Regions from separate parts of the Mycobacterium sp. pW045 genome, predicted to be linked through region 3. Evidence: riboswitches for the same ligand, from Rfam matches in the RefSeq annotation. Region 3 holds a riboswitch; each other region holds the start of a gene.
The links. Region 3 has a riboswitch for magnesium ahead of ACAG20_RS14615 (Rv1535 family protein). Riboswitches for the same ligand answer to the same signal wherever they lie in the genome.
Positions count from the first base shown of each region.

Region 1: it holds a riboswitch for magnesium, as region 3 does, so the genes downstream of both, ACAG20_RS09040 (PE family protein) here and ACAG20_RS14615 (Rv1535 family protein) in region 3, are expected to answer to the same signal.
Region 2: it holds a riboswitch for magnesium, as region 3 does, so the genes downstream of both, ACAG20_RS02515 (PPE family protein) here and ACAG20_RS14615 (Rv1535 family protein) in region 3, are expected to answer to the same signal.

Region 1 is NZ_JBGGKU010000004.1:404,865-409,935, reverse strand. It holds gene ACAG20_RS09055 (LLM class F420-dependent oxidoreductase) at 1-266, opposite strand, end outside; gene ACAG20_RS09050 (SDR family NAD(P)-dependent oxidoreductase) at 380-1,222, shown strand; gene ACAG20_RS09045 (TetR family transcriptional regulator) at 1,203-1,793, shown strand; M-box (ykoK) riboswitch at 2,086-2,258, shown strand; gene ACAG20_RS09040 (PE family protein) at 2,539-2,835, shown strand; gene ACAG20_RS09035 (PPE family protein) at 2,851-4,062, shown strand; gene ACAG20_RS09030 (hypothetical protein) at 4,102-4,752, opposite strand; gene ACAG20_RS09025 (DUF1906 domain-containing protein) at 4,752-5,071, opposite strand, start outside.
Region 2 is NZ_JBGGKU010000002.1:2,323-7,393, forward strand. It holds gene ACAG20_RS02505 (PPE family protein) at 1-380, shown strand, start outside; gene ACAG20_RS02510 (PPE family protein) at 386-1,738, shown strand; M-box (ykoK) riboswitch at 1,864-2,049, shown strand; gene ACAG20_RS02515 (PPE family protein) at 2,480-3,694, shown strand; gene ACAG20_RS02520 (MgtC/SapB family protein) at 3,714-4,427, shown strand; gene ACAG20_RS02525 (sterol desaturase family protein) at 4,474-5,071, shown strand, end outside.
Region 3 is NZ_JBGGKU010000008.1:127,318-132,388, reverse strand. It holds gene ACAG20_RS14620 (MFS transporter) at 1-1,534, shown strand, start outside; M-box (ykoK) riboswitch at 1,637-1,805, shown strand; gene ACAG20_RS14615 (Rv1535 family protein) at 2,037-2,240, shown strand; gene ACAG20_RS14610 (hypothetical protein) at 2,268-2,543, opposite strand; gene ACAG20_RS14605 (HAD-IC family P-type ATPase) at 2,540-5,071, opposite strand, start outside.

The DNA of each region.
Region 1 (5,071 bases), on a different contig from region 3:
ACCAGCACAGAGGTGACCAGCCTGATCCGTCGGGTGCGTGCGGCGAGAAACGATAAGGTGGCCAACGGGTCCCAGTACGTCGCGCCGCGCAACGCCGCCACTTCGACGGGCACCGCGACGTGTTCCGAGCAAGTGAGGTGGGTGTAGCCGAGTTCATCGGCGGCCGTGGCTATCTCGGCGATGTCGCCGATACCGCCGTCGGCTTCCCACTCGGATGCGGTGCCGGGCACCTGGATGACCACCGGCGTGAACAGGCCGACGCGCATCAACGAGCCCGGCGAACGTCGTACCGCAATCGGTTCATGCACTTTCCTTGCGCTGCGTGCCCGAGGTAGCCTTGCGAGAAAACTAAAGCGAATTTTAGTTATGGAGGCGGCTGTTGTCCAGCGGTGAGGAACCGACCTGGGGCCCGCAGTACGGACCGTGGGCCGTGATCGCGGGCGGTTCCGAAGGTGTCGGGGCCGAGTTCGCGCTGTTGCTGGCACGCGCGGGAATCGACCTGGTTCTGATCGCACGCAAACCGGAACCGCTGCACCACACCGCTGACCGCTGCCGCCAACTCGGCGTGGACGTCCGCGAACTGGCGCTGGATCTGTCGCGGGCCGACAGCATCGAGCAGATCCGCTCGGCCACAACGGGTCTAGAGATCGGCCTGCTGATCTACAACGCCGGCGCCAACACCCACAGCGCGGAGTTCCTCGACGGCGATCTGGCGGCCTTCCAGCAGGTGATCGACCTGAACGTGAGCACGCCGCTGGCACTGATCCATCACTTCGCCGGCCCGATGCGTGCTCGCCGTCGCGGCGGTGTGCTGCTGGTCGGCTCGCTCACCGGCTACCAGGGTTCGGCGCGGCACAGCGTGTACGGCGGCGTGAAGGCCTTCACCCGGATCTACGCCGAGGGCCTGTGGCTGGAGTTGCGCGAACACAACGTGCATGTGCTCGAACTGGTGCTCGGCGTCACCAGGACACCGGCCATGCAGCGGGTGGGGCTCAACTTCGACATCCCCGGGATGCCGGTCTCCGATCCGGCCGACGTTGCCCGCGAGGGACTGGCCCAGCTCCCCCACGGCCCGGTGCACGTCGTCTCGGCTCATGCCGGCAATCCCGCGCTGCGCGCCACGCCCGACCGGGCCGCAGCCATACTCGCGTCCCATCGGATGATGCAGAAGCTGCTCGGCGGCAGGCCCACCCCCGACTCCGATGCCCCGCCCACCGGTTGATCGCGAGCCGGCGGCTCCCAGAACGGCCGCCCAGCGACGGCGCTGCGAACGGATACTCGCCACCGCCGCCCGACTCGGCGCCCGCCACGGGCTGGAGGCGGTCCGGATGCAGGCTGTGGCGGATCAATCCGGCGTTTCGATCACCACCGTCTACCGCTACTACCCGACGAAGCATCACCTGTTCAGCGCGCTGCTGTTGCACTACACCCGATCCATCACGCCGCCGGAGCCGGTGACCGGCTGTCCAACAGCCGATGTCAGCGAACTCATGGCCGGTATCTGCCGGTCCATGCTCGCCCGACCCCGGTTGGCCCGCGCGATGATCACCTCGGTCAATGCCCGGCGAGCCGAGTCCAGAGCGGCCGGCGATTTCAATCTGCGCGAGATCATCCTGTCGGTCGCCGGGATCACCCGACCCGCACCGCAGGACGCCCAGCTTGCGCTGCTGGTCGAGCAGTGCGCCTATGGCGTCTTGTCGTGGGCGGTGATGGGTGAGACCACGCCGGCGCAAGCCGAAACCGACATGCGCCGCGCGTGCGAACTGCTGCTGGCAGCCTGGCGCAAAACCTAGCTCCGCGTCACCGATGTATAGCACGTTTTCATGCCGCGCACAGCTAGTTCTACGCTGATCCAACGGGGACACCTCCCCGACGCGAAAGGGCGGCTCCTGCGACCAGACTGACACCCAACGTATTTCGAAACGCGCCCCACGGGGCCAACGTCGGCCGCGGGAAAGCGCCTTCTCTCTAGCCCCGAAATACGTTGCTGGCCAGCGGGTTTCCATACCCAGATTGGTCCGGCACGGCAGCCACGCCACGCCGGTCGAGTTGACTCTGCGCACTGTTGATGCCAACATGGCCGCGAACGCACCTCGCTAGGTGAGGCGTCTGTACGGATACAGGCCACTGACCTCCAACGTCGAGAGACGCCCAGGGTCAGGACAGCTCTTCCCGGCTTAAGGGTTGAGCCCAAGTGGCTTCCGGCTTCTGGCCGGATACGGCGTGCAGTGCCGAAACTCTGACGAGAGGGGTGCTGGCCGGCGGTGTTGTCGGCCCGGCTCTCCCTGATGTGCATGCTGCGCCGGCATCCCCGTGTGCCCTGGCCGTGAGGAGGTGAGAGTGACATTGAGTCCAGACGATAGTCCTTATCCGAGTTCGACGACCCCTTCACTCGAACCCGTTCGCGGCGCCGCTTTCACTTTCTGACTCGGCTCGCGCCTTACCGTACCCGCGCTCCCGTCTGCTGTCCCGAGCGCGGTCCCTCCGCGCGAATTTGCTTGCTCTGCAGCGTTATTCGCCATGCCAAAAGGAGTTTCGATGTCTTTTGTGTCTGCACTTCCCGAGGAACTCACCGCGACGGCGGCTGATCTGAACAGCATCGGCAACGCGGTGGCTGCGCAGAACACGGCCGCCGCCGGGCCGACAACCGGCGTGGTTCCGGCGGCCGCCGACGAGGTCTCTGCGCTGACCGCCGCACAGTTTGCCCGACATGCGCAGATGTACCAGACGATCAGCAAGCGCGCCGCTGTGGTGCACGAGAGGTTCGTGATCATGCTGCAGCGCAACGCGCAGTCCTACGCAGCGACCGACGCCGCCAACGCCATCTCGATCTAGCGAAAGGGTCCACTGATGATGGATTACGGAGCAGTTCCCCCGGAAATCAATTCCGCACGCATGTACGCCGGTCCCGGTGTCGGTCCGATACTGTCCGCCGCAGCGGCCTGGAACCTGTTGGCGGCAGAATTGCGGTCTGCAGCAATATCTTTCGAATGGTCGGTAGCGAGCCTGGTCAGCCAAGGTTGGTGGGGTCCTTCGGCATCGGCGATGACTGCGGCCGCTGAGCCCTACATCAGCTGGATGAGCGTCACCGCCGAACAGGCAGAGCAGACCGCAGCGCAGGCCTACGCCGCCGCCGATGCCTACGCCTCGGCCTACGCCATGACGGTGCCGCCGGCGGCGATCGCAGACAATCGAGTGATGTTGGCGGCATTGGTGAAGACGAACGCTCTGGGACTGAATACACCGGCGATCGCGGCGACCGAAGCCCGCTACGCTGCGATGTGGGCGCAGGACGCCGTTGCGATGTACAGCTACGCCGCCGCTGCCGCATCCGCCACCGAACTGATTCCGTTCGCGGCAGCGCCGGAGACCACCAGTTCAGACGACGAGGGTAGTTCGGGCGCCCTCCCCGCCGACACCGGAAATGCGCATTCCCAGGTGCCCAGCGCATTGCGGAGCATGGCGTCGCCGGCACAGGGCACGAGGCCGACGGACCCCGATTGGCATTGGACGAAGTTCTTCGACGGCCTCTTCGACGGGACCTGGGGCCACGACGACGGCTCGGGCCTGAATGTCAACGCGCAGCTGTGGAACACGATCGCCGCAACCGGGATCTTCGATCCGGGCGGGAACATCGAGGGCTTCGCGGGTCTGGCCACGCTCGGGTTTTTGGCCCGCGGCATGGACGGCGGCACGGCCGCCCTGACTGGGGGCGGGCTCAGCTCCGCGCCCGGTATCACACTGGCGTCGACCGAGACCGCCGGTCGTGCTGCCGGAGCTGCGGTCGGCGGCGCGGGCTCCCCGGTGTCGGCCGGAGTGGGCAGAGCGACCCTGATCGGATCCTTGTCCGCGCCACCGAACTGGGCAACGGCCGTCCCGGCAGCTGCGCCGAGTGCCGGAACAGCCAGCGGCTGGACGGTCGCCCCGGACAGCAGGTCAATGACGGCCATCCCGCCTCCGATGCTCCCGAACGGTGGCGGACGGAGCGGCAGCTTCGGGCTCGGGACGCCGCGCTATGGCGTCAAGCTCACCGTGATGCCGCGTCCGGTGGTGGTCGGGTAGGTGCATCGGCGCGGCGTGGGCGAACTGAGGAACCGACCGCTAAGCCTTACGCGGCATCCCCAACGCGGTTCCCAGGACCCACGCGAACAAGAACGCCGGCATGGCGGTGATCGAGAGTCCTTCCAGCGACAGCGGTCCGGCGCCGACGATGAACGCCAGCAACAACAGCGGATGTACCGCGGCAGCGGCAACGGCGAGGTGGGCGGTGTATCGGGGCAGCACCCCGTGGACGTACACCGCGACCGCGAACGACGCCAGGGCCACCACGGTCGGCATACCGGACATGGCCAGCAGACCGAACGCCAGGTCGTAGAGCAGCGCGACTGCTTCGGGGCTGTGGAATCGGTACAGCAGGATGTCGAACGCGGTGAACCCGCTGAGCAGCAGCGTCACGCAGCCGATGAAGCCGGTGGCGAAGCACGGCGCAAGAACCGATCTCACCGGCAGCCGATCCCGCAGCAGTGTCCACACTGCCCCGCCGAACACCAGCCACAGCGTCACACCGACCGTGTTGAGCAGCATCGTCACGACCAGTCGATCGTGATGCTGGGTCGCCCACCAGGCCACCTCGGTGGCCAGCGTCTGGGTGCCGGGGAACGACCAGATCGGATACACCGCGAGCGTCACAACCGGGAGCGCGAAGCCGAGCGTGCCGGACCATCGCGCCACCCGCGCCGCGTCCCACTCCATCAGCGCACCAGCTCCCACTGGCCGAAATCGGCCGCCAACACGTCGTCCACGTCGACGTGGATGTCGTCGATCAGGAAACCCGGGTCGGTTGCGGTGACCATCTCCCGCTGGAAGAGCACGGCCGCCGGTTCGCGTTCGCCGCCCGACCACGCCCGGGTCTGCCAGGCCCACCGGTGGCCCGCACTGGTCGAGTGCCCGATGACGTCGTCGGCGATCGCCCAGGAACACTGCCGGGCACCGCCGTAGATCCCGGTGCGCGCTGCCCCCAGCACCGAGTTGATGCCCCGAAACCACCCGACCGCGAGGTTCTTCCAGGTCT
Region 2 (5,071 bases), on a different contig from region 3:
CAGGCGTGGTCGGCAAACTCGCGGTCCCGCCGGCCTGGGCCGAGTCGGTGCCGGAGGCCCCGATGGCAGCGGCGGTACCCACCGGGGCACCGGCCGCCGCCGCAGCGGCACCACAAGGACACGGTGCGGGCATGGCTGCTGCCGCGATGACGGCCGGACGGGCCGGTCGGCGGAAACGTGGCGAGCGGGCGGATGCTCAAAGCGAGCGGATCGCCGGCCGGCTCAGCGAGGCGGGAGAGGTGCGGCACTGGCATGTGGAGCCGGGCGGGCTCAAGAGTCTGCTGGGCGAGGTGGCCGGACAGCCCGGGGTCCACGAGATCTACTTCGACACCGAGGCGCAGGTTCCGCCCGACACCGGGCCGCCACGGGGCCGGGGGTGAGGGGAATGGATTTCGCAGCGCTGCCGCCGGAGGTCAACTCCGGCCGGCTGTATGCCGGCCCGGGCTCCGGGCCGATGGCCTCGGCCGCGGCCGCGTGGGCGCGGCTGGCCGCCGAGACCGGTTCGGCTGCCGGGGTTTACCGCTCGGTGCTGTCGGGCTTGACCGACCAGTGGTGGCTGGGGCCGGCGTCGGAGTCGATGGCCGCCGCAGTGGCACCCTACGTGGCTTGGCTCGACTCCACCGCAGCCCTGGCCGAGCAGGCTGCCGCCCGGGCCACCGCGGCCGCGGCCGCCTTCGACGAAGCCTTCGCCGCCGTCGCGCCACCGCCGATGATCGCCGCGAACCGCAGCGCGCAGGCAGCGCTCGTCGCGTCGAATGTACTCGGGCAGAACAGCGCCGCGATCGCGTCGCTCGACGTCGAGTACGCGCAACTGTGGGTCCAGGACGCGCTGGCGATGTACGGCTATGCCGCCCAGTCGGCCGCCGCGACCGCGTTGACCCCATTCGCCGAACCACCGCCCACCACCGACCCTGTGCGACAGGGCGGGCAGGCGGCGGCGGTCGCCGCTGCCACCGCTGCCAGCGGGCACGCTGAGCTGTCGCGGTTGATCACCGCCATTCCTCAGGCGCTGAACGGGCTTGCTCCGGCGGCGGTTGCGGCCGCCTCGACGCCGCCGGCGCAGACCACCGCGGCGCTGTCACTGGCCCAGATCGCCTCCTACATTGAGTTGCTGCCGAAGACCATCGTGCCGTTCAACGACGCGATCAAGACCGTGCTTTACGGACTGATCCAGTACTCCCGCAATCTCAACATCGACCTGGACATCGCCGCGGCCACCGGCGGGCAAGCCGGGTTCGGCTCCGGCGCAACGGCGTTGGCCGCCACGGAAACGCCGCCACCGGTCGCTGCCGCGCCGATATCGGCCGGTGCCGGCGGCGCGGGCACGATCGGCCGACTCAGCGTCCCGCCGAACTGGGTGACGACCGCGCCGGTGGCCAAGATGGTCGCAGCGGCGTTGCCCACCGCAGCGGCGGCAGCGCCGGCGGCTGCGGTCGCCGGAGCGCAGATTCCCACCGGGGTCTTCGGCGACATCGCGCTGGCGAGCCTGGCCGCGCGGGCGCTCACCGGTGCCGCACCGCGAAGCCATCCCGCCGCCGCGATGAACGGTCACGCGCAGAGCCGACTGGAACGCCTCGTCACCGAGTTGGCCGGCACCACCGATGTGCAGCACTGGCACGTCGACGCCGGCCGCCTCGACAGCCTGCTGGAGGAACTCGCCGAGCAACCCGGCGTGCATGCGGTGCACGTCAATCCCGACGGTCAGAGCAACACCGGACCGGGCCGGCAGCCCGGCTGAAACCGGTGCGACTTCTGCCCGACAGTAGGCGATTTGGCCACCGAAGCGGACTATTGGCCCGCTGGCCGCTCCCGCCCCGCCGTGTCCGATTGACCCTGCCAGTTACCTGGTGCACTATGGTGAGGCAAGCACCTCGTTAGGTGAGGCGTCTGCACGGATATAGGCCACTGACCCCGAACGTCGAAAGACGCCCCGGGTCAGGACAGCTCCTCCCGGCTTAAGGGTTGAGCCCAAGTGGCTTCCGGACCCGCGTTGATTACGCAGGCAGGACACGCCGTGCAGTGCCGAAGCTCTGACGAGAGGGGTGCGAAAGTCCGGCCGTCGCCGGGCGTCCCCACCTCTGTGTGCATACGTGCAGGCACCCGCGCGTGCCCAGGCCGAGAGGAGGTGAGAGCGACATTGAGTCCGAGTGATAGTTCCTATCCGAGATCGATGTTCGTCTCCCTAGATCTCGGTACTGCTTTCACCATCTGATTCGCACCGGCGCTGAATTCGTCAGCTGGCGCGCTTCCGTCAGCGGAACGCGTCAGGCTTCGGCATGTCGGTGAAACCGCTTGTCGGCCCGAACTCTCCGTCGAGCAGCGGTTTCGTCGACGTGCCCGGCTCCGGTATGTCGCCATGACCGGCTAACCCGATTCGTGCCTCCGGCCAGCTGCGCAACGCGTATCGGGATGTCGACGTGCCTGCACACCCGCTCAACACCAGACCTCTCTCAACCACCACTCAAAAAGGAGCAATGCCATGGACTTCGGAGCATTCCCGCCGGAAATCAACTCGGCTCGTATCTACACCGGTCCCGGCTCGGGACCGCTGATGGCCGCCGCGGCGGCGTGGGACAAGTTGGCCGCCGAACTCGCTTCGGCCGAGGCCGCCTACCAGTCGGTCATCAACGGGCTCATCAGCGAGGGCTGGATGGGGCCGGCGTCCAACGCGATGGCCGCCGCGGCCGCGCCCTACGCGGCGTGGATGGGCACCACCGCGGTCCGGGCGGAACAGGCTGCCGCCCAGGCGAAGGCGGCAGCGGCGGCGTTCGACGCGGCGTACGCGATGACGGTGGCGCCGCCGCTGGTCGTCGCCAACCGCTCGCAACTCGCGGCCCTGGTGGCCACCAATGTGCTGGGTCAGAACACCGGGGCGATCGCCGCGACAGAGGCGCATTACGGCCAGATGTGGGCCCAGGACGCTGCCGCGATGTACGGCTACGCGGCGTCGTCGGCGGTGGCCACCAAGGTGACGCCGTTCAACTCACCGCACGAGGTCGCCGACCCGTCGTCGCAGGCGGTCCAGCAGGCCGCGGTCGCCCAGGCCGCCGGTAACGCGGCCTCGTCGAATGCTCAATCCGCACTGTCGCAAGCGATTACGAACACACCGCAGACGCTGCAGACCCTCGCGGCGCCGGTGCAGCCGCCCACGCCGCCGGTCACCGGAGGCGAGGTGATCAGCACCGGTGATCTGACAAACGCGATGACCAACCTGATGAGCAGCTCCTTCAGTCCGATGGGCGCGGCCGGGATCTCCAACTTCGCCGCCGACATGGCGGTGGTGCGTGGTGCCGCCATCGCTGCGGGTGACCCGCTGGGCCTGGGCGCCATCGACCCGTTCACCCCGATGCTCGGCGGGCTCGGGCTGGGCGGCGGACTCGGCCATGGAATGAATGGCCTGGGCGCCGGATTGGGCGGGCTGGGCACGGCCTCGGCGACGATGGGGCAGGCGTCCACGGTCGGCGCGCTGTCGGTGCCGCAGTCGTGGGCGGCGTCCATCCCGGCTACCGCAGCCCCGGGCAGCGCCGTGGCCGCCACCGGCTGGACCGTTGCCGCACACGCGCCGGAGGCCGGCGCGGCCGGTATGCCGGGCGTGCCGCTGGCCGGCGCCGGGCAGGGCCGCAACTACGGATTCGCCGCGCCGCGGTACGGCTTCAAGCCGACGGTGATGGCTCGACCCGTGGTCGCCGGGTAGCTGTGACATCGTTGGGGCCATGCAGACGCTGAGCGTCGCCGAGTTCACGCTGCGACTGGCCGTCGGGCTGGGCTGCGGCGCGCTGATCGGGCTGGAACGGCAGTGGCGGGCCCGGATGGCCGGGTTGCGCACCAATGCGCTGGTGGCGGCTGGGGCCACACTGTTCGTGCTCTACTCGGTTTCGGCCGGTGACACCAGTTCTACCCGGGTCGCCTCCTATGTGGTGTCCGGGGTGGGATTCCTCGGCGGCGGGGTGATCCTGCGGGAGGGGTTCAACGTTCGCGGCCTGAACACCGCGGCGACCCTGTGGTGCTCGGCGGCCGTCGGGGTACTGGCGGCCGCCGGCGACGTGCTGTTCGCGGTGATCGGCACCGGCGCGATCGTCGGCACCCACCTGTTGCTGCGACCGTTGGGCCGGCTCATCGACCGTGATCAGCACATCGAAGAGGACGAGCCGCAGTCGCTCTACCAGGTGCAGGTGGTCTGCCGGCCCAAATCCGAGAAGTACCTGCGGGCCCAGATCGTGCAGCACACCGCCGGCAACGACCTGGTGCTGCGGGGGATCCACACCGGTCCGGCCGGCGACGACAACATGACCCTGACCGCCACGATGTTGTCGGATAGCCGGGCGCCGGAACGGCTCGAGCGCCTGGTCGGCGAGCTCTCGTTACAGCCGGGCGTCTATGCGGTGCAGTGGCACGCCGAGGGGCAGGCGGCCCTGTCGCCGGAGTGACGGTCGCCGCGCTGATCTAGGCTGTTGGGCACTGGAGGTGAGCGCGGTGGACGGGATCGCTGGCGTGTGGTCGGTGCTGCCGGGCCCGATGCGTGACCCGGTGCTGTTCGCCATCCCGTTCTTCCTGCTGCTGCTGACGCTGGAATGGACTGCGGCCCGCAAGCTCGCCGACCTTGAACGCGGCTCCTACCGCGCCAGGGACGCCTGGACCAGCATCTCCATGGGATTGGTGTCGGTGGCCACCACCGCCGGCTGGAAGTTCCTCGCGCTGCTCGGCTACGCGGCGATCTACACCTACCTGGCGCCGTGGCACCTGTCGCCGCGGCAGTGGTACACCTGGGTGATCGCCATCCTGGGCGTGGACCTGCTGTATTACACCTACCATCGCATCGCGCACCGGGTCCGGCTGGTTTGGGCGACCCACCAGGCGCACCATTCCAGCCAGTACTACAACCTGGCCACCGCACTGCGACAGAAGTGGAACAACAGCGGCGAGATCCTGCTGTGGATTCCATTGCCGCTGTTGGGCATTCCGCCCTGGATGGTGTTCGCCGCATTCTCGGTGAATCTGATTTACCAGTTCTGGGTGCACACCGAGCGGATCGACAAGCTGCCGCGTGTAATCGAGTTCATCTTCAACACCC
Region 3 (5,071 bases):
GTGGATGCTGATGGGCTACCTGTTGGTGTCGGCGGTGCTGGTGGTGTTCTTCGGCCGGCTCGGCGACATGTTCGGCCGGGTGCGCATCTACAACGCCGGCTTCGTGGTGTTCACGGTGGCGGCGATCGCGCTGTCGATCGATCCGTTCGACCTCGGCGCCGGCGCCCGGTGGCTGATCGGCTGGCGGGTGGTGCAGGGCGTCGGCGGGGCGATGCTGTTCGCGTCGTCGGCGGCGATCATCACCGACGCCTTCCCGGCCAATCAACGTGGTATGGCGCTGGGGGTCAACCAGGTGGCGGCGGTCGCCGGATCCTTCGTCGGCCTGCTGATCGGCGGGCTGCTGTCGGAGTGGGATTGGCGGGCGGTGTTCTGGGTCGGGGTGCCGATCGGGGTGCTGGGCACCGTCTGGTCGATGCGGTCGCTGCACGAACTCGGCGAGCGCGCACCGGCCAAGCTGGACTGGGCGGGAACGGTGACGTTGGGGCTGGGGCTGACCGTGGTGCTGACCGCCATCACCTACAGCATTCAGCCGCATGGTGATTCGCCGACCAGCTGGACAAGTCCGGTGGTGCTGGGTTCGCTGGCGCTGGGAGTGGCGCTGCTGGTGCTGTTCTGCGTCATCGAACTGCGGGTCGCCGCGCCGCTGCTCGATGTGCGGCTGTTCCGGATCCCGGCGTTCGGAATGGCCAACGTGGCCGGCCTGTTGGCGGCGATCGGGCGCGGCGGTATGCAGTTCATGCTGATCATCTGGCTGCAGGGCATCTGGTTGCCGCTGCACGGCTACAGCTTCGAATCCACCCCGCTGTGGTCAGGCATCTACCTGCTGCCGATGACGGTGGGCTTCCTGTTGGCCGGGCCGGTGGCCGGGTCACTGTCCGACCGGCACGGCGCCCGCCCCTTCGCCGTCGGTGGGATGGCGCTGATGGCGGTGACGTTCGTGGCGCTGGTGCTGCTTCCCGTCGACTTCGACTATCGGGTCTTCGCGGCGCTGGTCTTCCTCAACGGGCTCGGCGGCGGGATCTTCACCGCGCCCAACACCGCTGTGGTCATGTCCAGTGTCCCGGCCGCCCAGCGCGGTGCCGCCTCGGGTGTGCGGGCCACGTTCTTCAACGCCGGCACGTCGTTGTCGATCGGTATCTTCTTCTCCCTCATGGTGATCGGCCTGGCGAACACACTGCCGGAGGCGATGGGTGCGGGGTTAGAGCACCGGGGAGTGCCCGCCGAGGTCGCACAACAGGTGGCCCACACCCCGCCGGTGGGCAGCCTGTTCGCGGCGTTTCTGGGTTATAACCCGATCGGCGAACTGCTGGGGCCCTCCGGTGCGCTGGAGCATCCCGGTGTCGACGCCCAGATGTTGACCGGGCACAGCTTCTTCCCGCAACTGATCTCCGGGCCATTCCACACCGGGTTGGCGGTGGTGTTCGCCGCCGCGGCGGTGATGATGGTGCTCGGGGCGCTGACGTCGTGGGCGGCGCCGGGGCGTTACGCCGGCGAGCCGGTGAACCGGTCCGACAGCACCCCGGGCGCCGTGTGACGGTGCACTTCGACGATGCCGCCGGGTCGTGACCGAACCGTGTGGAAACCGGTGGGTGAGTTGAATTGACCCGGGCGCATTCCTGATGCACTATGGACCGTGCAAGCACCTCGTTAGGTGAGGCGTCTGCACGGACACAGGCCACTGACCCCGAACGTCGAAAGACGCCCCGGGTCAGGACAGCTCCTCCCGGCTTAAGGGTTGAGCCCAAGTGGCTTCCGATCTACGGACACGCCGTGCAGTGTCGAAGCTCTGACGAGTGGGGTGCGGTCTTCCGACGGTCGTCGGAGCTGCCTCCAATGCCTGCGGTGAAACCGGCACGCCCACGCGTGCCCGCGACCGAGAGGAGGTGAGGGACGCATGAGTTCCGGTGATAGTCCGAGCCGATATCTGACTTCTGTTCCGTCCCCATCCGAACGGTCGCATACCGCCTCCAGCTGAGCTCCGATTCCGGCCTCCAGCTGAGCGCGTAGCGGCGTTACGCGACTAGGAGGCCATCATCATGGTTGCAATCGCCTACACCGACATCCAGGCGCCGGCTCCGCGTGCCAACAGCACGGCGAAGAAGGTGGACACCCGCCGGGGTGCACCGGCCGCGCCCGCCTCAGACCCGGTGGTCGACATGGCCACCCGGCTGCTCAGTGGTCCCCTGCACCAGATGTATGCACTCTTGTGGCGCGTCGGGGTGCTGACCGTCGACCACTGAGTCGACCGAGGCCAGCTCGGGCGTCTGCTAGGCGTCCTCTAGGGCCTCGCCGAGTTGCTCGAGTACCTCGCTGCGGTGGTTGTTGGCCAGAATGTGGCCGGCGGCCACCGCAGCGGCTACCGGCCAGTCGATGATCTCGAACGCGGCCAGCAGCGCCAGCCCACCGTAGTAGGCCAGCTGCTCGGGTCGCGGCACCGTCACCTTGCCGAACAGCGGCAATTCGACCGCGAAGCCCTCGGCAGCCCGGATGTGGGCCACCGCTTCCCGCTGGGATGCGCTGCGCCGCGTGCTGTCCGCCATCATGAGCCTCCTGGTGGCGACGGGTCGCCGGATGATCGGGCCGCGGCCGTTCCGCGACGAGAGCCGGTGTCCCCATTGTGCACAAGCCGCAGCCGTGGCGCGGAGTGGCCGTCGGAGGTCGGGGTGCCGTCCGGCTGCCGCGGCGTGGGCACCATGAACTGGGTGGGTTTGTCCGCGGACTCGTGCAGGCCGGACAGCAGCTTGGGCACCACGGCCGCGCCGGCGGTGGCCACCGTCGCTGACCCCAGCGCCTGAGCCCAGCCCAACGGACCCAGCGGGGTGCAGCCCAGCAGCTGGCTGACGCCCGGAATGGAGATCAACGTCCCCATCGCGGCGAGCGAGCCGACCGCGGTCGCCACCACCAGCGGGTCATGGGAGTCCAGCAGCGTCTGGCCCAGCTGGGCGGCGACCAGCGACACCAGCGCGACCGTGGAGGCCCGCTGTTGGCGCCCGGTCATCGAGGCCAGCGCCCATGCGCCCACCGCGGCCGACGCGGTCGTCACCCCGCGCACCGCCACCGCGCGCCACAGCGCGTCGGGGTCCGGGCCACGCGCCGTGGAGGCCGCCGAGTCGTTCAGTTCACTGACCGCCAGCGCGGTCGCCGGCAGCGCGTCGGTGAGCATGTTCACCAGCAGCAGCTGGCGGGCGTTGAGCGGTGAGCGCCCGGTGAGCGCGCTGCCGATGATCGCGAACGCCACCTCGCCGGCGTTGCCGCCCAGCAGCACCCCGACCGCTGCCTGCACCCGCTGCCACAGTTCCCGGCCCTCGTCCAACGCGTCGAGCAGGGTGTGGATCCGGCCATCGAGCAATACCACGTCGGCGGCGGTGCTGGCGGCCTCGCTGCCGTGGGCGACGACCGCGATCCCGACGGTGGCGGCGCGGATGGCCGCGGCATCGTTGGCGCCGTCACCGACCATCGCCGACACCTTGCCGGTGCGCTCCAGCGTCTGCACGATCTGCACCTTGTTCTCCGGTGACATCCGGGCGAACACCACCCGCTCGGCTACCGCGACCTCCTGTCCCTTGCGGGACAACGCATCCCACTCCGCGCCGCTGATTACCTGATCGGCGCTGATCTCCAGGCCGAGCTCCCGGGCGATCGCGGTGGCGGTGACCGGGTGGTCGCCGGTGATGAGCCGCACCGGGATCTGCCAGCGGTCCAGCTCGGCCAGCAGGCCGGCGGCCTCCGGCCGGGGGGTGTCGGCGATACCGATCAACCCGACGAACGTCAGCGCATCGCCACAGAACTGGCCGATGTCCTCCGGATCCGGGTCCTCACCCAGTGCGGCGACCTGCGCTGCGGAGAGTTCCCGCCGGGCAACGGCGATCACCCGCAGCCCCTGCCCGGCCATACCCAGCACCGTCTTGCGGATCGCCGGGTCGCCGCCGCAGGCGGGCCCGACGACCTCCGGCGCACCCTTGACGGTCAACTCGGCGCCGACGATCGACGCCGAGTAGCTGCGGCCGGACCGGAACGGCAGATGGGCGACCTCGCCGCGATCGGGATCCACCACGCCGGCAGCCGTCGCGGCGTCGATGATCGCGGCATCGGTGGCGTGCACCTGCCGGCCGTTGGTGGTCGGGGCGGCCTGCGCCGCGAACGCCAGCACCTCATCGGTGGTGTACCCCGGCGCCGGTGTCAGCTGTGTCACCCGCAGCCGGTTCTGGCTCAGCGTCCCGGTCTTGTCGAAGCACACCACGTCGACGCGGCCGAGCGCCTCCACCGAGCGCGGTACCCGAACCAGCACACCGGATTTGGTCAGCCGCCTGGCGGACGCCTGCTGTGCCAAAGTGGCCACCAGCGGCAGACCCTCGGGGATCGCCGCGACGGCGATGGCGATGCCGGAGGCCACCGACTGTCGCAACCCGATACGCCGGAGGACGCCCAAACCGGTCACCAGGGTGCCCCCGGCCAGGCTGATCCGCCAGGCTTTGCTGGTCAGCAGGCTCAGCTGGTGCTGCAATCCGACCGCCGACTGCTCGCCGGCGACCAGGTCGGCGGCGCGGCGACTGTAGGTGTCGGCACCCACCGCGGTAACCAGCGCCAGGGCGGTACCGGTGATAACCGTGGTGCCCGCATAGATCATGCATTCGCGCTCGGCCAGGTCCGCTCCCGGCGTCGCCTCGACCTGCTTGACCACCGACAGCGACTCGCCGGTCAGCGACGACTCGTCGACCTCGAGGTCGTCGGCGTCGATCAAGCGCCCGTCGGCGGGCACCACTTCGTGCGGCCGCACCTCGATCACGTCTCCGAGACGCAACTCCTCGGCGGGGACCTCACAGTAGCCGCCATCGGGCAGCAGCCGGCGTGCCGGCGGAACCTGTTCGTTCAACAGCACATTGAGCCGCCGCTCGGCCACCAGGCGCTGCGCGGCGGCCAGCATCGCGTTGCCGCCCAGCACCGAGCCGACCAACACCGCGTCGACCGGTGATCCGAGCACCGCGCTGGCGGCGGCTCCCAGCGCCAGCACCGGCGTGATGGGGTCGGACAGCTCGCTGCGGACTGCCTGCGCGAACTGCCAGATCATCCG